4 regions of the Catenibacterium sp. GCM10023432 genome follow, and region 2 is predicted to be linked to each of the others. Evidence: predicted binding sites of a transcription regulator. Region 2 holds the regulator's gene; each other region holds the start of a gene.
What was found. The regulator HrcA, encoded in region 2, represses chaperone genes, less so after heat shock. The targets are predictions, from matches to a motif close to TTTTAGCACTNNNNNNNNNNNAGTGCTAAAA.
Positions count from the first base shown of each region.

Region 1: a site for HrcA is predicted at 1,662-1,692, ahead of ACFOZZ_RS06220 (co-chaperone GroES). Genes of this name have one in related genera too.
Region 3: a site for HrcA is predicted at 1,463-1,493, ahead of clpB (ATP-dependent chaperone ClpB). Genes of this name have one in related genera too.
Region 4: a site for HrcA is predicted at 1,273-1,303, ahead of ACFOZZ_RS08050 (Hsp20/alpha crystallin family protein). Genes of this name have one in related genera too.

Region 1 covers NZ_JBHSEB010000043.1:10,455-13,673, forward strand. Annotated here, with positions in the region: gene ACFOZZ_RS06210 (metallophosphoesterase) at 1-457, shown strand, start outside; gene ACFOZZ_RS06215 (lysylphosphatidylglycerol synthase transmembrane domain-containing protein) at 540-1,562, shown strand; gene ACFOZZ_RS06220 (co-chaperone GroES) at 1,707-1,967, shown strand; gene groL (chaperonin GroEL) at 1,980-3,219, shown strand, end outside.
Region 2 covers NZ_JBHSEB010000081.1:32,250-35,468, reverse strand. Annotated here, with positions in the region: gene dnaK (molecular chaperone DnaK) at 1-150, opposite strand, end outside; gene grpE (nucleotide exchange factor GrpE) at 168-761, opposite strand; gene hrcA (heat-inducible transcriptional repressor HrcA) at 775-1,797, opposite strand; gene hemW (radical SAM family heme chaperone HemW) at 1,927-3,018, opposite strand; gene holA (DNA polymerase III subunit delta) at 3,020-3,219, opposite strand, start outside.
Region 3 covers NZ_JBHSEB010000098.1:38,536-41,754, reverse strand. Annotated here, with positions in the region: gene clpB (ATP-dependent chaperone ClpB) at 1-1,404, opposite strand, end outside; gene ACFOZZ_RS12385 (ATP-binding protein) at 1,569-2,774, opposite strand; gene ACFOZZ_RS12380 (helix-turn-helix domain-containing protein) at 2,797-3,006, opposite strand.
Region 4 covers NZ_JBHSEB010000057.1:13,045-16,263, reverse strand. Annotated here, with positions in the region: gene ACFOZZ_RS08060 (Hsp20/alpha crystallin family protein) at 1-286, opposite strand, end outside; gene ACFOZZ_RS08055 (Hsp20/alpha crystallin family protein) at 343-750, opposite strand; gene ACFOZZ_RS08050 (Hsp20/alpha crystallin family protein) at 803-1,195, opposite strand; gene ACFOZZ_RS08045 (sucrose-6-phosphate hydrolase) at 1,348-2,694, opposite strand; gene ACFOZZ_RS08040 (sucrose-specific PTS transporter subunit IIBC) at 2,705-3,219, opposite strand, start outside.

The DNA of each region.
Region 1 (3,219 bases), on a different contig from region 2:
ATATGGTAAGTTTGCAGTATTAGGTGATGAAGATCATGCCCATGCTGATGAAGTGACTAATATCCTTAATGAGGGTGGATTTGAAGTATTAAACAATAGTACACGTACAATTCATTATCGTAATAGTTCTTTTATCCTTTATGGACAGTCTCTTAACAGCCAGGAAGGTATTCCTGATTACGATGGTTTTGTCCTTACTTTAAGTCATTATCCTGACAGTTTTATTCAAAACAAAGGACATACACAATTACAGTTATCTGGGCATAGTAATGGCGGTACCATCTGGTTCCCAGGTATTGGGCCACTTGTAAAATGTAAAAATGCAATCACTTATAATCATGGCACTTATACAGAAAATAATTCTGAACTTATTGTAAGTAATGGTATTGCACCACGTAAGAACTATCATTTTAAAGTATTATGTGAAAATGAAATTATTATGATTACATTCGAGTAGGGATTTTTATCCCTACTCTTTTTTTGCTTTCATATAACAAGTAAGATTGGTAAAATAGAGATAGGGAAATGAGGTGATTCCCATGAAAACAAAGAAGAGCTATATCTTGAATATTGCGTTAATTCTTGTGATTAGTGGTATTTCTTTATATTTATCAGTAGGTTCTGAAGTTTCTACTGTATTTAAGACAATTACAACAGCGCATCCTTTCTGGCTATTCATCTTATGTTTCATCATGTTTATGTATTATGTATTTGACGGACTGGCTACTATGATCTTTGCGCGTTTCTATAAAAAAGACTTTACTCTCAAAGAAGGTTTTGTGAATGGACTTGTAGGTACTTTGTTTAGCGGTTTAACACCTTCTTCTTCCGGAGGACAGTTTGCCCAGGTGTTCGTATTTAATAACCAAGGCATCTCTCCTGCAATATCTACAAGTATATTACTTATGTGCTTTATTAGTTATCAAATAGTGATCATGGGCTTTACAGCTGTGATTATGATAGTGGATTCAGCCTACTTCCTTGATAAAGGTGTTGGTGTATCTTCTATGGCAGCCGTAGGATTTCTTATTAATGCGGTAGTGACTATTCTATTATTTGCCGGAGCTAAGAGTAAGAAGTTCCAGAACTTTATAGTAGATAAAGTAGTTTATCTACTATCTAAAACACCACTTATAAAAGATTATGAATCGACATGCTTTAGAATTCAGAATTATTTCAGTGAATTTAGAGAACAGATGAATGTACTACAGAAAAATAAAAAAGCATTATTACAGACAGTATTATGTAATGTAGTGAAACTTACAATCATTTACTCTACACCATTCTTTTCTTGTCTTGCTTTAGGTATTAAGGTTCCTTTCAACTTATTCGTACAGTTCCTGGGACTTGCATCCATTATTAATCTCATTAATACATTCCTCCCTATTCCTGGTGCATCAGGTGGTAGTGAAGGATGTTATATGATCTTGTTTGGTTTTCTTGGTCGAGCAAATGCCTCTAGTTCTATGTTCTTATGGCGTTTCTTCTCTTTCTATTTTGGATTAATATTAGGTATGATCACATTCATAGTTGCAAAGGATACAAAACGAAAAGACGATTAAGTCACTCTTAGGAGTGGCTTTTTTGTGCATTATCATTCAATCTGCCCAAAAATAAATTAGCACTTGCCTTGACAAAGTGCTAAAACGAACTATAATACTTTTTAGCACCTAGATAAATAGAGTGCTAATGAGGAGGAATAAAAAATGTTGAAACCTTTGAATAAGAATATCGTATTAAAAAAAGAGGAAGTAGAAAACAAGACTGCAAGTGGTATTATTCTCACTACTGAGACAAAGAGTCTTCCTACTGTTGGAGAAGTTGTGGCTGTAGGTCCTCAATGTGAAAATGATTTAAAAGAAAAAGATCGTGTTGTATTCAAGGAATACTCAGGTACTAAAGTTAAACTTGATGGTATTGAATATATTGTGATAGACGAGAAAGATGTTCTCGCATGTATTGAATAGGAGGAATGAACTATGAGTAAAGAAATACGTTTTTCTAGTGATGCACGTCAATCTATGTTGAAGGGTGTGAATACTCTTGCTGATGCAGTGAGTGTCACACTTGGTCCTAAAGGTAGAAATGTGGTATTAGAGAAGAGCTATGGTTCTCCTTTAATTACGAACGATGGTGTTTCTATTGCCAAGGAAATAGAGTTAGAAGATCATTTTGAAAATATGGGTGCTAAGTTAGTCTATGAAGTAGCCAATAATACAAATGATATTGCAGGTGATGGTACAACAACTGCCACAATACTTGCGAGAGATATGATTGTGAATGGTATGAAGCAGGTTGAAAAAGGTGCAAACCCTGTACTTATGAGAGAAGGGATTGAAAGAGCCTCTAAAGCAGTGGCTGAAGTATTATTAAAGAATTCTCATAAAGTAGAAACAAGCAGGGATATTGCATCTGTAGCCACTATTTCTTCTTCTAATAGTCATATTGGTGAATTGATTGCTCAGGCTATGGAAAAAGTTGGTAGAGATGGTATTATCAACGTAGATGAATCTAATAGTTTTGATGATGAATTAGAAGTGAATGAAGGTATGCAGTATGATAAGGGTTATGTATCTCCTTATTTTGTAAGTGATACAGATAAGATGGAAGTAGAAATGGATAATCCATTGATCTTAGTCACTAATCAGAAGATTACTAATTTACAAGAAATCCTTCCACTACTTGAACAGGTATTAAAAACTAATAAGCCATTATTACTTGTTGCAGAAGATTATGAAAATGAAGCGATTTCTTCTCTTGTATTGAATAAGTTAAGAGGTGCCTTTAATGTCGTAGCAACTAAAGCTCCAGGATTTGGTGATAAACAGAAAGAAATGTTGGAGGATATTGCAGTATTAACTGGTGCTAAATTCTACAACAAAGACCTTAATATGAAGCTTTCTGATTTAACTATTGAAGATCTTGGTACAATCAAGAAAGTGATTGTAAAGAAGGATAATACAACTCTTATTGGACATAGTTCTAGTGAAGCAGTGAATAAGCGCGTAGAAGAATTAAAGACACAATTAACTCATATTAAGAGTGATTATGAAAAGAAGACTTTAAAAGAACGTATTGGTAAATTATCTAACGGTGTTGCAACAATTAAAGTCGGTGCTACAACTGAAGCAGAATTAAAAGAAAAGAAATTAAGAATTGAAGATGCTCTCAATGCGACTAAGGCCGCTGTAGATGAAGGTATCGTTGTTGGTGGTGGTG
Region 2 (3,219 bases):
ACCAACAATGATTTCACCATTCTTGAATGCGACAACTGATGGAGTTGTTCTCATTCCTTCTGGATTTGCAATTACTTTTGCTTCACCATTTTCCATTACACTGACACATGAATTTGTTGTACCTAAATCAATACCAATAACTTTACTCATAATAAGTTCTCCTCCTATTAATCCTTATTCACTTTCACTAAAGTTGCTCTAATAACTCTATCTTTTAACATATAACCTTTTTGTAATTCTTCAGTCACAATATTTGGACCAAAGTCAGGATTGTCATCCTGCATGACTGCCTGGTGCATATTAGGATCAAATTCCTTTCCCTGTGCTTCAATCACAGTTACACCATTCTTGCCTAGAATATTCATTAACTGGTTTAAAATCATCTTGTTACCCTTAAGAATATTCTTACCTTCTTCGCTTTCAGGTTCTACAGTTAGTGATCTTTCATAGTTATCAATAACTGGTAGTAACTCTTCAATAAAAGACTGCATTGCATACTTTAACTGATTTGCATGTTCTGTTTTAAGTCTTTTCTTTAAGTTCTCCATATCAGCGAATACTTTATAATAATCTGTCTTCCACTGATTGATTTGAGATTCTAAATCTTTGATTTTTTCATCTTTAGGATCCACTTTTTCTTCAGTTGTCTCTTCTTTTACTTCTTCAACTGCTTCTTCAGCTTCTTTAACTGCTTCTTCAGTTTCTTTAACAGCTTCTTCAGCTTCTTTAACAGCTTCATCTTTATTCATTTCTTCTGCCATGGTCTCACCTCTTCTACTCATCATTTTCCTTGATGATTCTTTCAATATTTTCAGTAATATATTCTACAAGCGATACAACTTTCTTGTAAGGCATACGCGTTGGACCGATTACAGAAATCGTTCCTTTGTTAGCTCCTCCTGTATCAAAAGAAGATGAAATAACAGATACATCATCAAGTCCAGATACATTTGAATCATCACCAATTAATACCTTGATACCATCATCGTCAGTTGGTGCTAAGAAATTCCAGTTTGATGAATTTTCAAATGCACTCACTAGTTTTCTTAACTTATTGACATCATTGTATTCTGGCTGATATAACAAATGATCTTTACCAGAGAAATATACATTGTTTCTTGCAAATTTCATAAATGCTTCTAAGAAAGCATTAAACAAGATTTCATGTTCCTTGATTCTCGTATTGAGGATTGGCTTGACATCATTTTCTAACTTATCTGCGACCTGATTGATTGGTGTACCTACTAGTGTATCATTCATAACCGATACACAGGCTTGTAAATCATCCAAACTCAATGTCTCAGATAAAGTGAAAACTCGATTTTCTACATGTCCCTTATCCGTCACTATGATGGCTGTCACATTTCTTGTTCCAATAGGAACTAATGTGATATTCTGCAGACATTCATAACTTGAATTAGGTCCTAGAGCAACCGCCGTCAGATCAGTCAACTGGCTTAACATTTCGCAGCTTTCTTTAATCAAACTATTCAATGATTGATGTGTATCACTAAAGATTGTTGCAACCTGATTCTTCACCTGTTCATCAACATTTGGCTGAAGCAAAGTATTTACATAATAGTAGTAGCCCTTCTTAGAAGGAACACGACCAGAAGATGTATGCGTCTTTACTAGAAAGCCAAGTTCTTCAAGTTTGCTCATTTCATTTCGGATAGTGGCGCTTGAATAAGGTAATTCATATTTTGTCATCAATAGTTTAGATCCAACAGGTTCTGCTGTTTCAATAAACTCTTCGACAATATATTTAAATATTAGCATTTGTCTTGCCGATAGCACTCTCAAGCACCTCCTTAGCACTCTTTTTCCTCTTGTGCTAGATTCATTATACATTCTTTTTTAGCAGTGTCAAGCCTTTAGTGCTAGTTTGTGCTAAAAAACGGTTTCTATTTTCTAGAAACCGTTGTACTACTCTGGCAAGAAATCAAGGAGGATGGAATTAAGAAGATCAAGCGTATGATTTGTTTTTAAATGATTATTTTCAATAACCAGATTGTGGTTATCTAGATTCTTAGAGAGAGCTTCTTTATAGACCTCTTCTATAGCATGATGGTATCTTCTTTTAAATTCATCAAGGTCCAACCCTTCTTCAAGACGTAAAGACATCATAAGATGATTAAACATTGTATCTTCGATTGTTTCTTTTTCGATATATATTGTATTCTTCCCCTGCAGGTAATCAGTGAGACTGCGTGAGTGAGAAATAAGTTCATCATCTATTTTACCTGTGGCACCAATACCGACACCATAATAGTTCTCATAATGCCAATAGACTTTATTATGATAAGATTCATGATTTCCTAATGCATAATTAGATACCTCATAACGATGAAAACCTGCACGAGAGAGTGTCTCTACAATATAATCACTCCATATTCCTTCAGTTTCTTCATCAAGTGGTTCATAATTGTCATAAAGTCTTGTATGTTCTTCTAATATAAGAGAATAGTAGGATAAATGATTGATAGGAAGTGATAAGGCAATCTGTAAATCTTCTTTCACATCTTCTAATGTCTGTTCTGGTAATCCATACATCAAATCAATAGAGATATGCTTAAAGCCAATAGCCTTCGCATTTCTTACGACTTCTTTTGCTATAGAAGATGTATGATAACGTTCAATTCTTTTTAATAATGTATTATCAAATGTCTGTACACCTACACTTAAGCGATTAGCTCCATGAAGATGCATAGTTTCTAGTTTATCTAGCGTTGCTGATTCAGGATTGACTTCTATAGTATATTCTAGAGTTCCATCACCCACAAAAGGATCTATCATATTTAATAACATCTTTAATTGATTTAAAGAAAGTGCACTTGGTGTGCCTCCTCCTATATAAATAGTTTCCATCGGATGATGAGGAAGTGTATCAAGTTCTTCCTTTAGACGTTCTAGATACTGTAATACAAACTCTTCACGATAATAGACCTTTGCAAAATCACAATAAGAACAGATATGATCACAAAAAGGAATATGAATATAAAGTGCTTTTGTTTCCATATTATATCCTCATCAAGAAGAGTTCTAATCCTCTATATTTATCCACTGTCCCAGTCTTGATTGCATAATCAAGTTCAGATAAAGCATAAAGTTTTTCAATAAGTTCTGTAATATCAAAATGTGCCGCATTTTTACGGATTGGATAGATTGCACGAGGATTAAGTCCAAGGGCAGATGCAATATCAGTATCACGATAGCCCT
Region 3 (3,219 bases), on a different contig from region 2:
TTCTGATTTCCACTGTTCAGTTAAGCCAGAAATCTTTTCATTTAATGAAGCAATCTTCTCTTTGATTTCTTCTAGTCTCTTTTCATTGTCTTCTGTTGAATCTTCTTTTTCAATTGAAATTCTTTCCATCTCTAGACGATTCTTATCACGTGTAATTGTATCTAATTCTTCTGGCATAGAATCAATTTCCATACGTACTGAAGCGCATGCCTCATCAATTAAATCAATGGCTTTATCTGGCAAGAAACGATCAGTAATATAACGGTCACTCATATGAGCTGCTGCGATAATCGCACTATCCTGAATCTGAACACCATGATGAGATTCAAATGGTTCCTTTAAACCTCTTAGAATCGCAATAGTATCATCAATATCAGGTTCCTGTACCAATACTTTCTGGAAACGTCTTTCTAAGGCTGCATCCTTTTCAATATACTGACGATATTCATCAAGTGTAGTTGCACCAATACAATGTAATTCACCACGGGCCAACATTGGTTTTAATAAGTTAGCCGCATCCATAGCACCATCTGTCTTACCTGCACCAACTAACTGATGGATTTCATCAATAAACATAATGATTCGTCCTTCAGATTTCTTGATTTCATTTAAAACAGCTTTTAATCTTTCTTCAAATTCACCACGATATTTAGCACCTGCCACAAGTGAACCTAAATCAAGTTCAAATAAAGTTTTATCTTTTAATGTTTCGGGTACATCGTTCTTAACTATACGCCAAGCAAGTCCTTCTACAATCGCAGTTTTACCTACACCTGGTTCACCAATTAAAATTGGATTATTCTTTGTCTTACGTGATAAGATCTGAATCACACGTCTGATTTCTTCATCACGTCCTATAACTGGATCAATCTTGCCATCTTTAACATCTTTTACAAGATCACGTCCGTATTTTTCTAATACTTCATAATTATTTTCTGGGTTTGGAGTATCCACTTTATGTCCTCCTCTCATTTCCTTAATGATTTTTTCTACTGCTTTCTTATCTAGATGATAACGAGATACAAAGTTTCGGATAAAGGTACCTTGCGAATTAAACAGTGCGAGAATAAGATGTTCTACACTCATATAGTCATCTTTATACTCTGTCTTAATTCTTTCCGCATTCGCAATCCAGCTATTCAAATCATAACTTAAGCGTAACTGATCCTGTGTGACCTGTCCCACACTCGGTTTCTTATTTATCTCATCATTGAGTAAATCCTGTACTTCTGGTATAGAAATATTGAGTTTTGTAAGTACTCGATAGAAAATACCAGAACTATCTTCTAATAATGCATACATGAGATGTTCAACATCTACAATCTGCTGATTAAGAGATAAAGCACTCTGCGCCGCACGTCCAAATGCTTCCTGCATGGCTTCTGTCCATTTTTCACTATTCATCGCAATCACTCCTTTTAGCACTCTTCTTTCTCTTGTGCTAATGCTAGTATATCACTTTTATTAGCACTGTCAATAGATGAGTGCTAATTTCTATAAAGATTTTGTGACTTGTTGTGACTACTAATTGAAAAAAGTAATTACAGTCTTAAAGCATTTTGCTTTGCTCAGTCTACAATCCCCAATAACCAGTCTCTTGCATTTATACGTCGAATTCCTTCATATTGTTCTTCTGGTTCTTCATCCATTGTTAAGATAATCTTCGGATAATGATCTCGTATTGCTTGTAATGGTCTTAATTCTCTCAAAAGTGTATTTTCATCTCGTACAGTCAGTGCTACCTGGAAATATACTGTTCCCTTTTTATTCTGTGCTACAAAATCGACTTCATATGAATCGATTTTTCCAACATACACATCATATCCTCGACGCAACAATTCCAAATAGACTATATTTTCCAGAACATGTCCTGCATCTGCCTGCCTTGAACCTAAAAGCATATACCTCATTCCAATATCAACTATATAATATTTTTCAAGAGTCTTTAAATATTGTTTTCCCTTTATATTATAACGTTTTGCCTGATATATAATATAGCTCTCGCTAAAAGCCTCCAGATATTTTCCCACCGTTTTGGTATCAATTTTTCGCCCTTCTGAGGTCATCGTATCTGCAATTTTTTTTGAGGACAATGGATTTCCTATATTATCAAACACAAATCTTAAGACACTCTTAAGCATCATGGTATCTGTGATTCTTTTCCTGTTTATAATATCCTTCACAACAATCGTATTATAGATTCCTTCCAGATAATCTCTAATCTCATCTGGCTGATTTTTTAATTCCAATGTAAACGGAAATGAACTATTCTGCAAATACTCAGCATATTTAATTCCTCTGTCATTCATGCTACCAGTACTTTCCATATATTCCTTAAAAGACAACGGCAACATTTCAATCTGAATATATCTTCCTGAAATCATAGTCGCAATCTCACTGGACAACATATATGCATTAGAACCAGTCACATAAATATCTATGTTTTTTTTAATATAAAGACTGTCCAGCACTTTCGGAAAATCTTTTACATTCTGAATTTCATCAAGAAAAATATATGTCATTTTCCCATTAATCAAACGTTCCTTTAAATATTTATATAATTTTCTGTAATCTGTCAGTTCTTCATAATCAAGATCTTCAAAATTAATAGAAATAATCTGTTCTTCCTCAACCCCATGCTCTTTTAAATAATTGCGATAAATTTCCAGAAGCATAGATTTTCCACAACGTCGTACACCTGTAACAATTTTAATCAACTGCTTATCTTTCCATGCAATCAGTTTTTCTAAATATTCTTTTCTTTCTATAATCATAATAATGCTCCCTTCGTTTTTACTAATTATATTCCAAAAATAACAAAATATTCAATAGTTTTAGGATTACATTCCAAAAACTATTGATTTTCATATCTTTTTGGGAACAAAAGTTAACTTGATAGCTGTTTCTGTGTGAATCAATATTACTCGTCTCCATATAGACAATATATCCGGCATAGTGGTCAAGGACAGCCTGTATTGCTATGGAGTCTCCCTCATATGCCTTTATAATCGTATCATAGTGTTGAGCATCACTTTATTTACTACTAAAAGACACATAATTATTCAAATTAAATGAAAAAGGCATTACAGATAATATGAACTCTTTCTATTCACATAATTTGTAATGCCTTTTTAATGTTTTGTGTGTAAAAAAGAAAAGGGAAGGAAACATTTGAACCCCTCTTCAAACATTTCTGTCCCTAAGAACGAGACTTATGAT
Region 4 (3,219 bases), on a different contig from region 2:
CATAGAACTTTCTTGAACAGCTACCTGTATAACGTTCACATCTGATAACCTTACCGTTCTTATCTTTCTCTTCCTTCTCCTGATTAGTATTAGCAGAAACTGTTAAGTAACCATCAGTCAAGTCTAGAGAAATATCTTCTTTCTTATATCCAGGAAGCGCAATATTCATTTCATAGTTGTTGTCTACTTCCTTGATATCACACTGCATTGCATTAGTTGATGGACTCATCCATCCATCATCAAACATATCATCAAACACATCATAGAAACCAGGTAAAAATCTCATAAATAACATCTCCTTTATCAAATTTAAACATGGGATTCTTCGTCTCGTGTTATGAACTATTCAATCATAATAGGTTTCTTTTCTTCAATCTTTTCAGGTTCAGTCTTAGGAAAAGCAATCATTAATTCACCATTCTCAAACTTAGCAGTGAAGTCTTCTTCTTTATAACCCTCACCAACATAGAACTTTCTTGAACAGCTACCTGTATAACGTTCACATCTGATAACCTTACCGTTCTTATCTTTCTCTTCCTTCTCCTGATTAGTATTTGCAGAAACTGTTAAGTAACCATCAGTCAAGTCTAGAGAAATATCTTCTTTCTTATATCCAGGAAGCGCAATATTCATTTCATAGTTGTTGTCTACTTCCTTGATATCACACTGCATTGCATTAGTTGATGGACTCATCCATCCATCATCAAACATATCATCAAACACATCATAGAAACCAGGTAAAAATCTCATAAATAACATCTCCTTTATTAAATTTTAACATGGGATCATAGATCTCGTGTTATTAGTAGATTGTAATTGATTTCTTTTCAACTCTCTTTGGAACTTCCTTAGGAACTGAAATCATTAATTCACCATTATCAAACTTAGCTCTGATATCTTCTTCAGTAAATCCTTCACCTACATAGAAACTTCTAGAACAGTTACCACTATATCTTTCACGTCTTATAATACGTCCAGCTGTTTCTTCTTTCTTAGCAGATGCTGATACTTTTAAGTAGCCTTCCTTAAGCTCCAAAGCAATATCTTCTTTCTTATATCCTGGAAGAGCGATATTCATAACATATGTATTTTCTGTTTCACGAATATCACATAACATTGTATTTGCTTTTGTAGTATTGACTCCTGAATCAAATAAATCATCAAACACATCACTAAAACTTGGATAATATCTCATATTTGTTCGCCTCTCTCAACGTTTTTTCTTTTTTCTAGTAATCTCTCTATCGATTACAACTATTATTATAGTCGCTCTTTTAGCAAAGTCAACACTTGAGTGCTAAAAATTAGCACTTTCTTTTGTAAAGTGCTAAAAAGATAAGAACCTGCCTATTTGGCAGGTTCTAAGTCAATCGCTTTTAATTGATAAGCAGTCATATCAATTTCTTTATTACTTATAATTTCAATAGTATCTGAATTGTTGTAAATACGTGTAGTAAAGGCATAAGCACCATCATTGATGAATAGTTCTAAAGAAGATGTGTCGCTAAACAAAGTCATATTATTCATTTCAGGAATTTTAATATGCTTCACACCACGACCTGAACCGCTCTTATTCATATCAATAGTGAGAAGACCATTTTCATAATTCATATTCACACCTCTTAAATGAAGTTTGAATGACTGAGGGAGGTCAGTTATATGGCATTCAAAACAAGACGTATTCATTGTAAGAGATGTTCCCTGTACTTCTTTCTTCTCTTTTCTTAAAGACTTATATTCTTCAATAGGGAACTGATAGAGTCTACCTTCGTGCTCAGTAATCTTTCTAAAGAGAGTGAAGGCATGCTGACGTCCTTCTTCTACAGTAGGATTTGTATAATCAATATCAGGAAGCCCCATCCAACCTGCCATGATCATACGGCCTTTTTCATCTTTGAAGAACTGCTGGGCATAGATATCAAACCCATGATCAAACTCGATAAAGTCCTCTAAAACGCAATCCTTCTCTAAATCTGTTGTAAGAGGAAAGTATCCATTCTGATAAATAGTTTCATAATCATAGTTATGGCTTTCTAGTCCCTGAGGACAACAGAATAAGAACTTCTTCTTTTCAAAACTTATATAATTCGGACATTCCCACATATAACCAAAAGGTTTATGGTAGTCAACAGTCTTCATGTAATCCCACTTCTTTAAATCTTTTGATGAATATAAAATCACACAGCCATGTGAATCAAGGGTTCTTGCTCCTAGAACCATATAATACATACCATCATTTTCATAAACGAAGGGATCTCTTACATGACAAGACATGTTTTCAGGATAATCCTTGTTGTAAAGCACAACTTCCTTATGATCTAATACAAGCCCATCTTGTGAATCAACCATCATCACATTATGTTCTCTACCTGCATTAATATAATCATAATCGCCAGGCAGCTTTACATTACCAGTATAGAAATAACGTAACAATCCATGATCATTGAAGCAGCACCCAGAATAAGCACCACCCTGATCATGAGGATGATCAGGAGAGAGGGCAATCCCCTCATCCTGATAGTGAAGGAAATCTTTAGTAGTGAATTGTTTCCAGTATTTCAATCCACCTTCAGGTTCGTAAGAATACTGATAATAGATATGATATACTTCATCTTTTTCTACGAGCCCATTAGGATCGTTCATCCATCCAGATACAGGTTCTAGATGATACTTTAGTTTATACATTTCCTTCATAAAAATCTCCTTATGCAGCCTTAACTTCTACAACTGGATTCGCTATTTCTACAACATCTGTTTTTGCATCAACAGCACCACTCTTAATTAAGTTTACTGCTTTACCATTTGTAATAACTACTGCAGTCGCAGTTTCTTTACCAGCTGCTTCAATAGCCTTTAAATCAACATCAACGAGTAGCTGACCCTTCTTTACTTTGTCACCTTTTTTAACGTGCATAGTGAAAGGTTCACCATTTAATTCAACAGTATCTAAACCAATATGTACAAGAATTTCTGTACCATCATTTGTCATTAAACCAAATGAATGCTTAGTAGGGAAAGTCATAGTCACTTCAGCATTCGCTGGTGCATAGAATTTACCATCTTCTGGGAAGACTACGAAACCATCACCCATAGCTTTAGAAGCGAATGTTGGATCAGGACATTCAGTAATAGGAGCGACATTACCTTTCATAGGTGCAGCTAAGTTTTCGTTTTCAGCAGGAGTTTTACCTTCTACATTTCTCTTGTGTAGGATACAAG